2 regions of the Variovorax sucrosi genome follow, and region 1 is predicted to be linked to the other one. Evidence: riboswitches for the same ligand, from Rfam matches in the RefSeq annotation. Region 1 holds a riboswitch; the other holds the start of a gene.

Region 1 (7,209 bases):
GCTCGCGCTCCACCTCGTCGAGGATGTCGAGCGGCTCGCGCACTTCGCGGTCCATCTTGTTGACGAAGGTGATGATGGGCGTGTCGCGCTGGCGGCAGACCTCGATCAGCCGCCGCGTCTGCGCTTCGACGCCGTTGGCCGCGTCGATCACCATCAGCGCAGAGTCCACCGCCGTCAGCACGCGGTAGGTGTCTTCCGAGAAGTCCTTGTGGCCGGGCGTGTCGAGCAGGTTGATCACGTGGTCGCGGTACAGCATCTGCATGACCGACGAGGCCACCGAGATGCCGCGCTGCTTTTCGATCTCCATCCAGTCCGACGTGGCATGCCGCGTCGCCTTGCGCGCCTTGACCGAGCCTGCGATCTGGATCGCGCCCGAGAACAGCAGCAGCTTCTCGGTCAGCGTGGTCTTGCCGGCATCGGGGTGGGAAATGATCGCGAAGGTGCGACGGCGGCGGGTTTCGGATTCGAAGGTCATGGCGTGAACGCGGGGCGCGCGAAGAACAGTGAGCGCGTGGCGCTCACGGCGCGGCGGCTACGCAAAGCCGATGATTTTAGCGAGCGCACCCGGTCCGGGTGGGCGTCGGTCTTGCGTCGGCGGCGGGAAGCCGCCGCCGACACCTCAGGGGCCAGTCCAGCCGAAGTAGGCGACGCCTTCGTACTGGTACTGCGACAGCGTTTGCTGCACGATGTCCCGTTCGCTTGCGTTGATTGTGTAGAAGTGCGTCTGCGCTTGCGGACGGTAGAACCGGAACATCGGTGTTGCGGCCGCAGTCGGCGAGGTGTTCGCGTACCAGGTCACGCCCTCGTACTGGTACCAGGGAAGGCTGGCCTGCACCTGCGCGCGTTCCTGATCGTTGATCGTATAGAAATGCGTTCCGTTGCGGGTGTTGAAGAACCGATGTACCGGGCTCGTGCCAGCGGCCTGGGCGCCAAACGCGAAGAAGGCCGGACCTTCGTAGTTGTAGTTGCGCATCTTGGTGATGACCAGATCGCGTTCCTGCACGCTCGATGTGTAGAAATGCGTATCCGTGGCCTTGTTGTAGAACCGATAGACCGCCGTGCGCTGTGTCGTCGACGGAATGTTCAGCCATTGTTGCAGCGAGGCGTTGAACGCCAGGTCGAAGCGCCCGTAGACGTCCGGGCCAATCGGGTTGCTGCAGGCGGAGGAGCCGCCGAGCAGTTGGCCCACCAGATAGTCGTTGCCGTTGAGGCGCTGGAACAGTCCGGAGCCGCTGCTGCCGCTTTCAGTCACGCCTTGCGACCAAGTGACCGAGTGAAAGCCTGCGTTGCTCTGGTTCGACGAGATGCAGCTGGTCGTGCTGCAGTTGGCGGTCCCAAGGTAGGTGCCGACGCTGTACTTCTGCAAGTCGCCATGCGGATGATGTACCCCGTACACCTGGTCGTACAGACCGAGCCCGAAGGGACTCGAGCCGGCAAACACGGCGCCGGCCGGCGGTTGCGAGTTCAGGCGCATGAACGAGGTATCGGTCGCGGCCGCCGCGTAGAGCAGCGTCGCGCCGGAAGTCATCGCGACCGCCGCGGGGTTGACCTGCGTGCTGTTGCAGCTGGCGGAGCGGTAGAACCAGAGCGTGAAGAGCGTCGATGCCACCGTCTGATTGGAAATGCAGTGGTTGGCACTCAGGAAGTACGGGGTGCCGGTCGACATGCGGTCGTTGAGCAGCGTTCCGGTGCACACGTAGTTGGCGCCGTCCTTCATGAAGTCCATCAGGGCGGCTGACTTGCTCACGCCGTCGTACTGTGTCGTGCAACTGACATCCAGATTGCAGCTGCCAGCCTCGCCGACCTTCTCCAGAGTGCCGGACTTGCGAATATCGACGCTGACATGGGACAGCAGTGGAACGGCCACGCGGACCTCCGCTGTCGCTGCGTTCGCAGGCACCTGAATTTCGATCGTGAGCGCTTCACCGCCCAGATTGGGCGACCAGTAGATGCGTGCGTTGTCGCTGGTGTCGCCGGCATCGAGATTGCGCTGGATCACGGTGAGAATCTCGTGCGCAGAGATCTCGTACATCTTGGTGTCGGCGTCGCCATAGAAGCGGACCATGGTCCCCGGCGGCAGGCTTTCCACGCGCAGTCCCAGGCGGACGCCCTTGGCGCCGGGCGACGAGAAGCGCAGGGCGGTCGACTTGCCACCGTCCTCGGCCGGCGACCAGCCCATCGCAGCAGTTGTCGCGCCCGTGGTGGACGTGTCCGCCACCGGACGGGCGACGCCGATCCGTCGGGCGATGCCGAAGATCGCCGGGGCTGACTTCAACAGATCAGCACTGTCGGTCGGCAGCGCCGGGAGCAGCACTTGACGCGGCACGGGGCGGCCTGCGGTCGGCCGGTCCTTGAACGGGTCGACGTCGCCTGCGGCGCCTTCGGCGGTCTGCACCTTGGACGCAATCAGGGCCGGCTCGGTGAGGGCCGTTGTGCTTGAAGTTGCCGCCTGCGTAGACGTGCCGGTTGCACCGGACGGCGTGCTGTCGCCGCCGCCGGCTCCGCACCCTGCGATGAGCACCGACAGTGCCATCGCCATCCCCCAACCCATCCTGAACTTGCGCTGCATGCTTCCGCCAATTTGAAATGCTTAGACCGAAGATTTTCCAGTGGCCTCCCGAAGCCGCGTGGCGCGGTGGCAGAACGATTTCGAACGGCGTCTCCGGTCGTGCAATTTGTCACAGTTCGGCAGCACAACCGTCGCGGCTGACCGACACTCGATCGATGGGCGTCGCCTGACCGAGATTTCGACGGCTTTGAAGCGGCGCCGTGCGAGGCGGTTAAAATCCTTCTTCCGAGGAGCGTTGCAGCGCCATCAGGCGTGAGGCTCGGACCCCATCGCAACCACGCTCATCCGCTGTTCTCGCGGTGAGTCCATTTCCGGTCGAACCTCCCGAGTGCAGCGGCAGTCGTCAAACCAGCTTTGGAGTTCTCATGAACGCTGTTCTCAAGCCCACCCCCGTCGCCAATGCCGACCAAGCCATTGCGGACCTGTCCCTTGCTGCCTGGGGCCGCAAGGAAATTCGCATCGCCGAAACCGAAATGCCTGGCCTCATGGCCATCCGCCAGGAATTCGCCAAGGGCCAGGCGCTCAAGGGCGCGCGCATCACGGGTTCGCTGCACATGACGATCCAGACGGCGGTGCTCATCGAGACGCTGCAGGCCCTCGGCGCCGAAGTCCGCTGGGCTTCGTGCAACATCTTCTCGACGCAGGATCACGCCGCTGCCGCCATCGCTGCCGCCGGCACGCCGGTGTTCGCGATCAAGGGCGAGTCACTGACCGACTACTGGGACTACACCCACGCCATCTTCGATTTCGGCCCCAAGGGCTCGAAGGGCGAAGGCCCGAACATGATCCTGGACGACGGCGGCGATGCCACGTTGCTGATGCACCTGGGCCAGCGCGCCGAGAAGGATCAATCGGTGCTCGCCAACCCGACCAGTGAGGAAGAACGCATCCTCTACGCCGCGATCAAGGCCAAGCTGGCCGTGGACGGCACCTGGTACACCCGCAAATCGGCCGAGATCATTGGCGTGACCGAGGAAACCACCACCGGCGTGCACCGCCTGAACGAGATGTCGGCCAAGGGCACGCTGCTGTTCCGCGCCATCAACGTGAACGACTCGGTCACCAAGAGCAAGTTCGACAACCTCTACGGCTGCCGCGAATCGCTGGTCGACGGGATCAAGCGCGCAACCGACGTGATGATCGCCGGCAAGGTCGCCTGCGTGGCCGGCTACGGCGACGTGGGCAAGGGCTCGGCACAGGCGCTGCGCGCGCTGAGCGCTCAGGTGTGGGTGACTGAAATCGACCCGATCAACGCCCTGCAGGCCGCGATGGAAGGCTACAAGGTCGTGACCATGGAGTACGCCGCCGACAAGGCCGACATCTTCGTGACGACCACCGGCAACAAGGACGTGATCACGCACGACATCATGGCCGCGATGAAGGACCAGGCGATCGTCTGCAACATCGGCCACTTCGACAACGAGATCGACGTTGCTTCGATCGAAAAGTACGAGTGGGAAGAGATCAAGCCGCAGGTCGACCACATCACCTTCCCCGACGGCAAGAAGATCATCCTGCTGGCCAAGGGCCGCCTCGTGAACCTGGGCTGCGGCACCGGCCACCCGAGCTTCGTGATGTCGTCGTCGTTCGCCAACCAGACCATTGCCCAGATCGAACTCTTCACCAAGCCCGACGCGTACGAAGCCGGCAAGGTCTACGTGCTGCCCAAGCACCTGGACGAGAAGGTCGCCCGCCTGCACCTGAAGAAGGTCGGCGCGATGCTGACCGAACTGACGGACGCGCAAGCTGCCTACATCGGTGTCGACAAAGCGGGTCCGTACAAGGCGGACACGTACCGCTACTGATTGCGCGGACGTGAAAGACCTCCATGCTTCGCATTGCGGTGCGAGCGCGCTTGGGGCGGCCCGGCGCTTCGCTCATGCGTGCTGATCAATTGTTGGTGGAACGCGGCCTGGCAGCCTCGCGCTCCCAAGCCGTCCGCCTCATCGCGGGCGGACTGCGCTGGCGCGATGCCGGCAGTGGCGCCGACTGGCGCAGCGTCGGCAAGAACCGGGACGACATCCCCGAATCGGCCGAGCTCGAACTGGTCGATGCGGCCGAGTCGCGTTACGTGTCGCGCGGCGGACTGAAGCTCGACGGCGCACTGGCTGCGACGGGCATCGACCCGTCGGGCCGCCGCTGCCTCGACATCGGCCAGTCGACCGGTGGCTTCACCGATTGCCTGCTGCAGCACGGCGCCGTGCATGTGGTCGGCATCGACGTGGGCCACGGCCAACTGCACGACCGCATCCGGGCCGACGAGCGGGTGACCGCGATCGAGAAGATCAACGCGCGTGCGCTGACGGCCGACGATTTTCCCGAGGACGAGAACACCGCCTTCGATCTGATCGTCGGCGACCTGTCTTTCATCTCGCTCACGCTGGTGCTGCCGGCCGTGGTGCCGTTTCTTGCGGCCGGCGGCGACCTGCTGATGCTGGTCAAGCCGCAGTTCGAGCTGCAACCGGGGCAGGTGGGCAAGGGCGGCATCGTGCGCGACGACGCGATGTACCCGATCGTCGAGCAGCGGCTGCGCGACGCCTGCGCCGCGTTGGGCCTGCGCGTGGTGCGTTGGCTCGACAGCCCGATCGAGGGCGGCGACGGCAACCGAGAGTTCTTCATCCATGCCGTTCACGCCGACGGCCACGCAGGAGCCGCTCATGCGACTACCCCTGAGCTTTGAGTTCTTCCCGACGAAGACGCCCGAAGGCGCGGTCAAGCTGCGCGGGGTGCGCCAGCAGCTCTATGCCATGCGGCCCGAGTTCTGCTCGGTCACGTACGGCGCTGGCGGCTCGACGCACGAAGGCACCTTCGCGGCGGTGCGCGAGATCCTGGAAGAGGGCGTCGACGCCGCCAGCCATTTCTCGTGCATCGGCGCAACGAAAGCCACCGTGCGGGCACAACTGCACGAGCTCAAGGCGATGGGCGTCAAGCGCCTCGTGGCCTTGCGCGGCGACCTGCCCAGCGGCTATGGTGCCGGCGGCGAATTCCAGTACGCAAGCGACCTGGTGGCCTTCATCCGCGAAGAAACCGGTCGCGACTTCCACATCGAGGTGGCCTGCTACCCCGAGGTGCATCCCCAGGCCCGCTCGCCCGAGGCGGACCTTCGCGCCTTCGCCGCCAAGGTGAGCGCCGGCGCCGACTCGGCCATCACGCAGTACTTTTTCAACGCCGATGCGTACTTCCGCTTCGTCGATGAATGCAGCAAGCTGGGCATCGCGACGCCGATCGTGCCCGGCGTGATGCCGATCACCAGCTCGACGCAGCTCATGCGCTTTTCCGACGCCTGCGGGGCCGAGATTCCACGCTGGATTCGGCTGCGCCTGCAGAGCTACGGTGACGACACGGCCTCGATCCGGGCCTTCGGCCTCGATGTGGTGACGCGTCTCTGCGAGCAGCTGCGCGACGGCGGTGCCCCCGCGCTGCACTTCTACACGATGAATCAATCCGTCGCCACGCTCGCCTTGGTGGAGCGGCTCGGCGCCAACACATGAGTTGGGCCGCTGCCGGCGTGCGCTGGCGTGTGGGCGGTGCGGCTCTGCTCGCCGGGCTGCTGGCGGGCTGCACGGTGCCGCCGCAGCGGGGCCAGGACGAGGCGCCGCCCAGCCTGAAGCCGCTCACCCGCGAGCTGGCCGTGCCCCCGGGGGCACGCCCACGCTCGGCGGTGCCGTCGGTGCGCTACGACCTCTTCTCATCGGACAAGGACGAACTCCCGTCCGACGATGGACTGCCGGGCGATGGGCCACCGAAGACCATCTTTCAGCGCGGTGGGGCGTCGTGGTATGGCATCGGCTTCCACATGCGCAAGACGGCCAACGGCGAGCGCTTCGACATGGGCTCGATGACCGCGGCCCACCGCACGCTGGCCTTCAACACCGTCGTGTGCGTGCGCAGCCTGGTCAACGGGCGCGAGGTGCTGGTGCGCATCAACGACCGCGGGCCCTTCGCCTCCGGCCGGATCATCGACCTGAGCCGCGCGGCGGCGGAGGCGCTGGACATGGTGAGCACGGGGATCAAGCAGGTCTCCCTGCATGTCATCGACGAGTCGGGCATGCGTTGCAATGGCACGGTAGCCGACGTGGCTGCACTGCAGCCGGCGCTGGATGCCGAGCCGGCACGCGCGGCGAAGTCGCCACCGAAGGCCGCGCCGCAGCGCCCGGTACCGGCGCGCCTGCGCAGGTAGCCCACGGCGAAACGGAGACGCAATGGGGACGCGGCGCTCAGCCGCCGGCGTCGAGCGAGAAGGCGGCGTTGCGGTCCTGCCCCAGACGTTCCACCAGCTGCGGCAGCGCGGCCGCCATCTGCGCCTTCAGCGTGTAGGGCGGGTTGATCAGGAACATGCCGCTGGCGGGCAGCCCAGGCCGGCGCGTTTCCCCTGTCGGCGCTGTCACGATCTTGCTCGACTTGACGGTGAGCGTGGCGTGCAGCCAGGACTTGCCGGCCTTGGTCGCCATCGTCTTGAGTCGACGCGGCAGGTCGTGGGCCTCGGGCCGCGGAATGATCGGGTACCAAACCGCATAGGTGCCGGTCGCGAAGCGCTTGAGCGCCTCGCCGACGAAGTCCAGCACACGTCCGTAGTCGCTCTTCAGCTCGTAACTCGGGTCGCACAGCACCAGGGCGCGGCGCGACGGTGGTGGCAGGAA
Region 2 (7,209 bases), on a different contig from region 1:
GCAGCGACTGCGCCACGCTCACGCTGCGCGACGCATCGGGCACGTAGACGACGGGGCCTTCGTAATGCGGCGCGATCTTCACGGCCGTGTGCACGCGGCTGGTGGTGGCGCCGCCGATCATCAGCGGGATCTTCTTGATGCGGAAATGGTCGTCGCGCTGCATCTCGCCCGCCACGTACTGCATCTCTTCCAGGCTCGGCGTGATGAGGCCGGAGAGGCCCACAATGTCCGCGCCCTCGACCTTGGCGCGCGCGAGGATCTCGTGGCACGGGACCATCACGCCCATGTTCACCACTTCGAAGTTGTTGCACTGGAGCACGACGGTGACGATGTTCTTGCCGATGTCGTGCACGTCGCCCTTCACCGTGGCGATGATGATCTTGCCCTTGGTGCGCACGTCGCGGCCCGCCGCCTCGTCGCGCAGCTTCTCTTCCTCGATGTAGGGCAGCAGGTGCGCCACCGCCTGCTTCATCACGCGGGCCGACTTCACCACCTGCGGCAGGAACATCTTGCCGGCACCGAACAGGTCGCCGACCACGTTCATGCCGTCCATCAGCGGGCCTTCGATGACGTGCAGCGGCCGGCCGCCCTTGGCGAGGATGCCCTGGTAAGCCTCTTCGGTGTCCTCGACGATGAACTCGGTGATGCCGTGCACCAGCGCGTGGCTGAGCCGGTCGCCCACGCTCACCGGCGCATCGGCCGTGCCGCGCCAGTCGTTGCGCTTGCTCTCGTCCTTGGCGCCGCTCTTGGCGGTCTCGGCGACTTCGACCAGGCGCTCACCCGCATCGGGGCGGCGGTTGAGCACCACGTCTTCGACGCGCTCGCGCAGCACCGGCTCGAGGTCGTCGTACACACCGACCATGCCGGCGTTGACGATGCCCATGTCCATGCCGGCCTTGATCGCGTGGTACAGGAACACGGTGTGGATGGCTTCACGCACCGGGTCGTTGCCGCGGAAGCTGAAGCTCACGTTCGACACGCCGCCCGACACCTTGGCGCCGGGCAGGTTCTGCTTGATCCAGCGCGTCGCCTCGATGAAGTCGACCGCGTAGTTGTTGTGCTCCTCGATGCCGGTGGCCACCGCGAAGATGTTCGGGTCGAAGATGATGTCCTCGGCCGGAAAGCCGATCTCGTCGACCAGGATGCGGTAGGCGCGCTGGCAGATCTCGACCTTGCGCTCGTAGGTGTCGGCCTGGCCCTTCTCGTCGAAGGCCATGACCACCGCGGCGGCACCGTAGCGGCGCAAGAGCTTGGCATGGTGGCGGAATTGGTCTTCGCCTTCCTTCATGCTGATCGAGTTGACGATGCCCTTGCCCTGAATGCAGCGGAGACCTGCCTCGATGACGTCCCACTTCGAGCTGTCGACCATGATCGGCACGCGCGCGATGTCGGGCTCCGACGCGATCAGGTTCAGGAAGCGCACCATCGCCGCCTTGCTGTCGAGCATGGCCTCGTCCATGTTGATGTCGATCACCTGCGCGCCGTTCTCGACCTGCTGGCGCGCGACGGCCAGCGCTTCCTCGAACTGGCCGTTCAGGATCATCCGCGCGAAGGCCTTGGAGCCGGTGACGTTGGTGCGCTCGCCGATGTTGACGAACAGCGTGCCGTCGCCGATGCGCACGGGCTCGAGGCCCGACAGCTTCATCGGGGGAACGGACGTGACGGCTGGGGAAGACGGTTCGGACATGGGCTCACCTGGATTCGCGATGGTCAGGTGAGCGTCGTTGCGGGGAAGGACCCGAGCCTGGCGGGGGTGCCGCTGCAACGCTCCTCGGGGTCGTCGATTTTAGTAGGCTTTGTTTGGAGTGAGGGTTTCGGTGTGGCGTGGGGCGTCGGCGCGCGGTGCATCCTTCTCCGGCGAGCGCAATCGTCGCGCGCCCCCAAGCCCGGCAGGCAGTGCGGGCCGGGCGATCCCCTGTGCGCCGCCGAGGAGCGCAGCGCCATCGGCTGCGCGCGCAGCGCGCTTCAACATCTGACTCGTCGCAGCTGTTTGAGCGAAGAGAACGAAGTGAGCGCAGCGAGTTCTGCGACGCAGCCGATGGCGCGAGCACCGCAGGGAAGCCGCGAAGCGGCCGGCGCACCGGGCTCGCCCGGCCCGCACCGCCTGCCGGGCGCTCTACGCAGTGACCCCATCCCCCACCCGCACCGTAGAAAAAGAAAACGGCGGCAATCCCTTCAACAACCGCTGCCCATACGAAGTCCGCACCAGCCGCCGGTCGTAGCAGTACACAGAGGCCCGGTCCTCCTCGCTGCGAATCGCCCGCCCCACCCACTGCGCCAGCCGAATGGCCGTTGCCGGCACCACCAGCTCGGTGAACGGATCGCGCCCCACCGTTCGCAGCCACTCGGCCCGCGCCTCGCCGACCGGATCGTCCGGCGGCGCGAAGGGCAGCTTGGCGATGAAGACCGATTCGCAGAGCTTGCCCGGCAGGTCGAGCCCTTCGCCGAAGGACTGCATGCCGAAGACGATCGACGGCAACCCCTCGGCCACGCGATGGCGGTGCGTGGCGAGCAGTTGCTGGCGCGGCATGGCGGTCTGCAGCAGCACGCGCGGCTTGAGCGTGGCGGGCAGCGCCTCGACGGCCTGGCGCAGTTGATCGCGCGAGGTGAACAACACCAGCGCGCCGTGCCGCACCTCGGCCAGGTCGCGCACCAGCGATTGCACCATCTCGGCGACGTAGCCGGCCGCATCGCGCGGGTCGGCCCGGGTCTCGACGGCGATCAGCCGGCCCTGGGCGGCGTAGTCGAAGGGGCTGGGCACTTCCAGCGTCGTCGCGGCATCGTCGCCATGCAGGCCCGACTCGCGCAGGAAGAAATCGAAGTGGCCGCAGCTGGTGAGCGTGGCGGATGTCAGCACCGCGCCGCGCACCTTGTTCCACAGGTGGTGGCGCAGCGTCGCGCCGGGCAGCAGCGGGCTGGCGTGCGCCTGCAGCGTGGCCTGGTCGCCGTCGACCTGCAGCGTGAACCACTTGGCGGCCGGCACCGCGTCGGGCGCGGCGTCGCGCAGCAGCAGCTGGGCGGTGTCGAGCGTCTGCTCCAGCCGCGGGGCGAGCGCGCCGAGCTGGGCGTACATGGTCGACAGCTTGCGGGCCATCGCGGGCTGCTCGCGCATCTCGGTGCGCAGGGCGCTGGCGATCACGCGCAGGGCGTCGAGGAAGCCCGACGCGTGGTGCGCCACCCGGCCCAGCGGACCCTGCAGCGCTTCGGGCAATGCGCCCAGCGGCAGGCGCGCACGCGCGGGGCCGCGGCCGGGCAGGCCCGCCGGGCCGGCAAGGTCGGACTTCAGGCCGTCGCCGTACAGATCCATCACCAGGCGCTCGGTCTCCTGCAGCGCCTGGCGCATCTGCGCGGCGTGCATCGGCACGTCGGCCACCTCGGTGACCTCGAAGCGCACGCCCACCCGCACCGCGCGCTGCGCCAGGCGTTCGACCCAGCCGTGGCGGCCCAGGTCCATGCGGCAGCCGAACTGCGCGAGCGCGGTGGCCGGCAGGTGGTGCGCTTCGTCGAGCACCAGCAGGCAGTTGTCCAGCTCGGGCAACTGGCGGTTGCCGATGGAGGCCAGCAGCAGGTCGTGGTTGACCACGACCACCTGCGCGCCGACCAGCGTCTTGCGGCGCTCGTAGTAGACGCACTGGTTGAACGATGGGCAATGCTTGCCGGTACAGGACGCGGCGTCGGCCGCCATCGGTAGCCAGGCGTCGGCGGCCGGCGGGGTGTCGAGGGTGTCCCGGTCGCCGTCCCACGCGCCGCTCGACAGCGTCTGCGCGACGCCCGTGTAGAACCGGAGGCGAGCCTCCACTTCGTGCGCAGGCCGCGCGGGACGGGCCTGTGTGACCGCGTCGTCGTCGGCGAACAGGTCGTCCTCGCCCTCTTCCTCGTCGCCGTCGGGCTCGGCCATCATCCCGGTCAGGCGTTCCAGCTTCAACTGGCAGACGTAGCGCCCGCGGCCCTTGGCCAGGGCGAAGCGGAAGGGTTGCGGCATCAGCTTGGCGAGCGCCGGCAGGTCCTTGTGGACCAGTTGCTCCTGCAGCGCCACGGTGGCGGTGGAGATCACGACGCGGGTGTTGCGCGCCAGCGCCAGCGCGATGGCCGGCGCGCAGTAGGCGAGCGATTTGCCGACGCCGGTGCCGGCCTGGATCACCGCGATGGCGCGCACCGGCGGGTCGGCCGGACCGTCGCCCTCATCGCTGTCGGTCTTGCCGAGGGTGGCGGCCGCCAGTGTGCCGGCCACCTGCTCGGCCATGCGCCGCTGACCGTCGCGGCTGCGGAAACCGGCGCTGGCCTGGACCACCCCGTCGAACGCCTGCAGGGCGGACGCGGCCCATTCCAAAGAAGACATGCGCCGAGTGTTGCACGGCCGCCCGCCGGGCCGCGTGTCGGGCGCGTCAGGCGGGCTGGGCGGCGCCTGTCGCGGAGGCCGGCAGGCCGAAGATGGCGTCGAAGGCCCAGTTGAAGACGAAGGTGTAGACGAGGAAGAACACCACGAGGCCCAGATCCATCACCAGCGCGTCCCACAGGCTCACACCCAGCCACCAGGCGAAGGTCGGCACCAGGAACGCGACCAGGCCGCCCTCGAAGCCGATGGCGTGTGCGACACGGCGCCACACACTGCGCCCGCGCACCGCCTGGCGCGACTCCCAACGCTCGAAAAGCCAGTTGAAGCTCAAATTCCACAGCACGGCGATCACGGACGCGATCATGGCCAGCACGCCCGAATGCCCCAGCCCCTGGCCCGACATCAACGCCAGCCCCGCGCTCGCCGCGACGATGGCAATACCTTCGTAAAGCGTGATGTAGACGACACGGCGCTTGAGCCCTTGCATGGAAATCCCGGAAAACAGTGAACACGCGGTGGACTTTATGTGTCATGAGCTGATATAAAAAGTCATCTTCTTTCAACCAAGCTGATAGATCGGGCGCATGGCCTTCTCCACCGACAACCTGCAGGTCTTTCTCGCCGTGCTCGACCACGGCTCGTTCTCGGCGGCGGCGCGCTCGCTGGGGCGTGTGCCATCGGCCGTGAGCATGGCGATCGCCGGGCTGGAGGCCGAACTCGACCTCCCGTTGTTCGACCGCAGCGGCCGTGAGCCCAAGCCCACCGCCGCCGCGCGCTCGCTCGAACCCCAGGCGCGCCTGCTGGCGGCGCAGTTCAAGCAGCTCGAAGTGCAGGCGCTGGCCCTCACCCAAGGACTGGAGAACCGGTTGACGCTGGCCATCGCCCCCGAGCTGCTGGCGGCACCCTGGAGCGGCGCCCTCGCGGCACTGGCGGCCGAGTACCCCCTGCTCGAAGTGGAGGTGCTCGCCGCGCCGCAGGCCGACGCGCTGGCGCTGCTGCACGCCGGGCGCGCGCAACTTGCGCTGGTGTTCGAGCGGCCCAGCCTCGACGGCCGCGAGGGATTTCAGGAAGTGGCGAGCGACACCATGGTCGCCGTGATGGCGCCGGCGCACCCGGTGCTGGCCGCCGCCGGCGGGCGCCTGCGCGAGGAGCATCTGCACAACACGCGGCAGATCGTGGTGGCCGGGCGCGATCTGGCGACCAGCGACCCGCGCTTCGTCTTCGGCCGGCATGTCTGGCGCACCGACAACGCGCTCGCCGCACTGAGCCTGATCACCGCCGGCCTCGGCTGGGGCTGGCTGCCGCGCGCCTTCGCCAAGCCGCACGTGGCGGCGGGGGCGTTGCTGGAGATTCCGTTCGAGAACCTCAGCAACGGGCTCGACCTGTGGGTCGACGTGGTGTGGTCGCGCGAGCGTCCGCTCGGGCTGGGCGCACAGCGTTTCGTGGCGCTGATCGCGCGGGACAAATCGGCCGCGATCGCGGCCTGAATCCGTCCTGAAGCCTGCCGCTATTCCTTCTGGCGCCCGTCCCGCGTGAAGCCGTCGCGGCCGTTCTCGCGCTGGCCGCGCTCGACCTGACGCCCCAGGTCCTGGCGCTGCTGCTGAAAGTCGGGGCGGCCCTGCGGATGAGGACGGTAGCCGGGCTGTGGCTGCTGCTCCTGCTGCCGCTGCTGCCGTTCCTGCTGCGCCTGTTGCTGTTGCTGCTGCCGTTGCTGCTGCGCCTGTTGCTGCTGCTGTTGCCGTTCCTGCTGTTGCCGCTGCTGCTCCTGCTGGTGGCGCTGCTGCTCGACCCGCTGTTGCTGTTGCTGTTGCTGTTGCTGTTGCTGTTGCTGACGCCCGCGTTCTTCGTCGCGCCGCCAGTCCCGACGGTCGCGGTCATCGCGGCGGTCGCGGTCATCGCGACGGTCACGGTCCGGGCGGTAGTCGTTGCCCCCGGCCGGCCGGTACGGATTCGGCCGCCACTCGGCACGCGGCGGCGGCGGACGCTGCCAGTTGTCGCGGGGCGGCGGCGGCCGGTTGCCCCAGTAGCGGCGGTCGTCGTAGAACGAGCGGTCGCGGTAGTTGTTGCCCCAGTAGCTGCCGATCGCGAAGGTCACGAGCGGAATGCCGATGGCCGCGCCGTAGGTGGCGATCGGCACGCGCCGCTGCTCGTAGGCATAGTCGACGCTCTGCGCATAGACCCAGCCGCGCAGGCCGTCGGGCATCACCACGTCGCACCAGCTGTAGCCGCTGGTGCAGCCCAGCACGTCGAAGGGCTGGCCGGCGCCGATGGTCGCAATCAACGGGTAGTTGCCCGCCGGCCCGGCCCGCAGGTTCACCGTGCTGCGTGCAAAGGCCTGCTGGGCCGAGGCCACGACCGGCAGGACGAAGGCCAGAGCGCCGATGCCGATCCAGCGCAAGACGATCTTGTTGTTCATGGGGTTCCTTCCGGCTGCGTCTTCATCGCCTCACGGTGTTCGCGCGAGGCCGGCTTGTCAATCAGCCGGGGCGCCGCTCAAGCGGCTTCGGCGTAGAAAGGCTGCCGCTGAACGCGCCGGCCTGCAATCGGCGCCACGGTGCGGCCGATGGCCGCGATGTGGTCGGGCGTGGTGCCGCAGCAGCCCCCCACGATGTTCACCAGCCCGTCGGCCGCGAACTCGTGCAGCAGGCGCGCCGTGACGTCGGGCGTCTCATCGAAGCCGGTGTCGCTCATCGGGTTGGGCAGGCCGGCGTTCGGGTAGCAGCTGATGAAGGTGTCTTCCGCCACCCGGGCAAGTTCCTGGATGTAGGGGCGCATCAGCGCCGCGCCCAGCGCACAGTTCAGGCCGATGGCCAGCGGCTGCGCGTGGCGCACGCTGTGCCAGAAGGCAGTCACGGTCTGGCCGCTCAGGATGC

The links. Region 1 has a riboswitch for S-adenosylhomocysteine ahead of ahcY (adenosylhomocysteinase). Riboswitches for the same ligand answer to the same signal wherever they lie in the genome.
Region 2: another riboswitch for S-adenosylhomocysteine. It lies ahead of metH (methionine synthase); the one in region 1 lies ahead of ahcY (adenosylhomocysteinase).

Annotation. Positions count from the first base shown of each region.
Region 1 covers NZ_JBPJZU010000003.1:81,235-88,443, forward strand. The annotation lists gene ACSFBE_RS06320 (peptide chain release factor 3) at 1-475, opposite strand, end outside; gene ACSFBE_RS06325 (serine protease) at 620-2,569, opposite strand; S-adenosyl-L-homocysteine riboswitch at 2,791-2,859, shown strand; gene ahcY (adenosylhomocysteinase) at 2,935-4,374, shown strand; gene ACSFBE_RS06335 (TlyA family RNA methyltransferase) at 4,449-5,249, shown strand; gene metF (methylenetetrahydrofolate reductase [NAD(P)H]) at 5,227-6,060, shown strand; gene ACSFBE_RS06345 (septal ring lytic transglycosylase RlpA family protein) at 6,057-6,749, shown strand; gene ACSFBE_RS06350 (23S rRNA (adenine(2030)-N(6))-methyltransferase RlmJ) at 6,787-7,209, opposite strand, start outside.
Region 2 covers NZ_JBPJZU010000010.1:29,133-36,341, forward strand. The annotation lists gene metH (methionine synthase) at 1-1,645, opposite strand, end outside; S-adenosyl-L-homocysteine riboswitch at 1,710-1,777, opposite strand; gene dinG (ATP-dependent DNA helicase DinG) at 2,117-4,339, opposite strand; gene ACSFBE_RS19315 (PACE efflux transporter) at 4,386-4,823, opposite strand; gene ACSFBE_RS19320 (LysR family transcriptional regulator) at 4,921-5,823, shown strand; gene ACSFBE_RS19325 (SH3 domain-containing protein) at 5,844-6,752, opposite strand; gene ACSFBE_RS19330 (homocysteine S-methyltransferase family protein) at 6,830-7,209, opposite strand, start outside.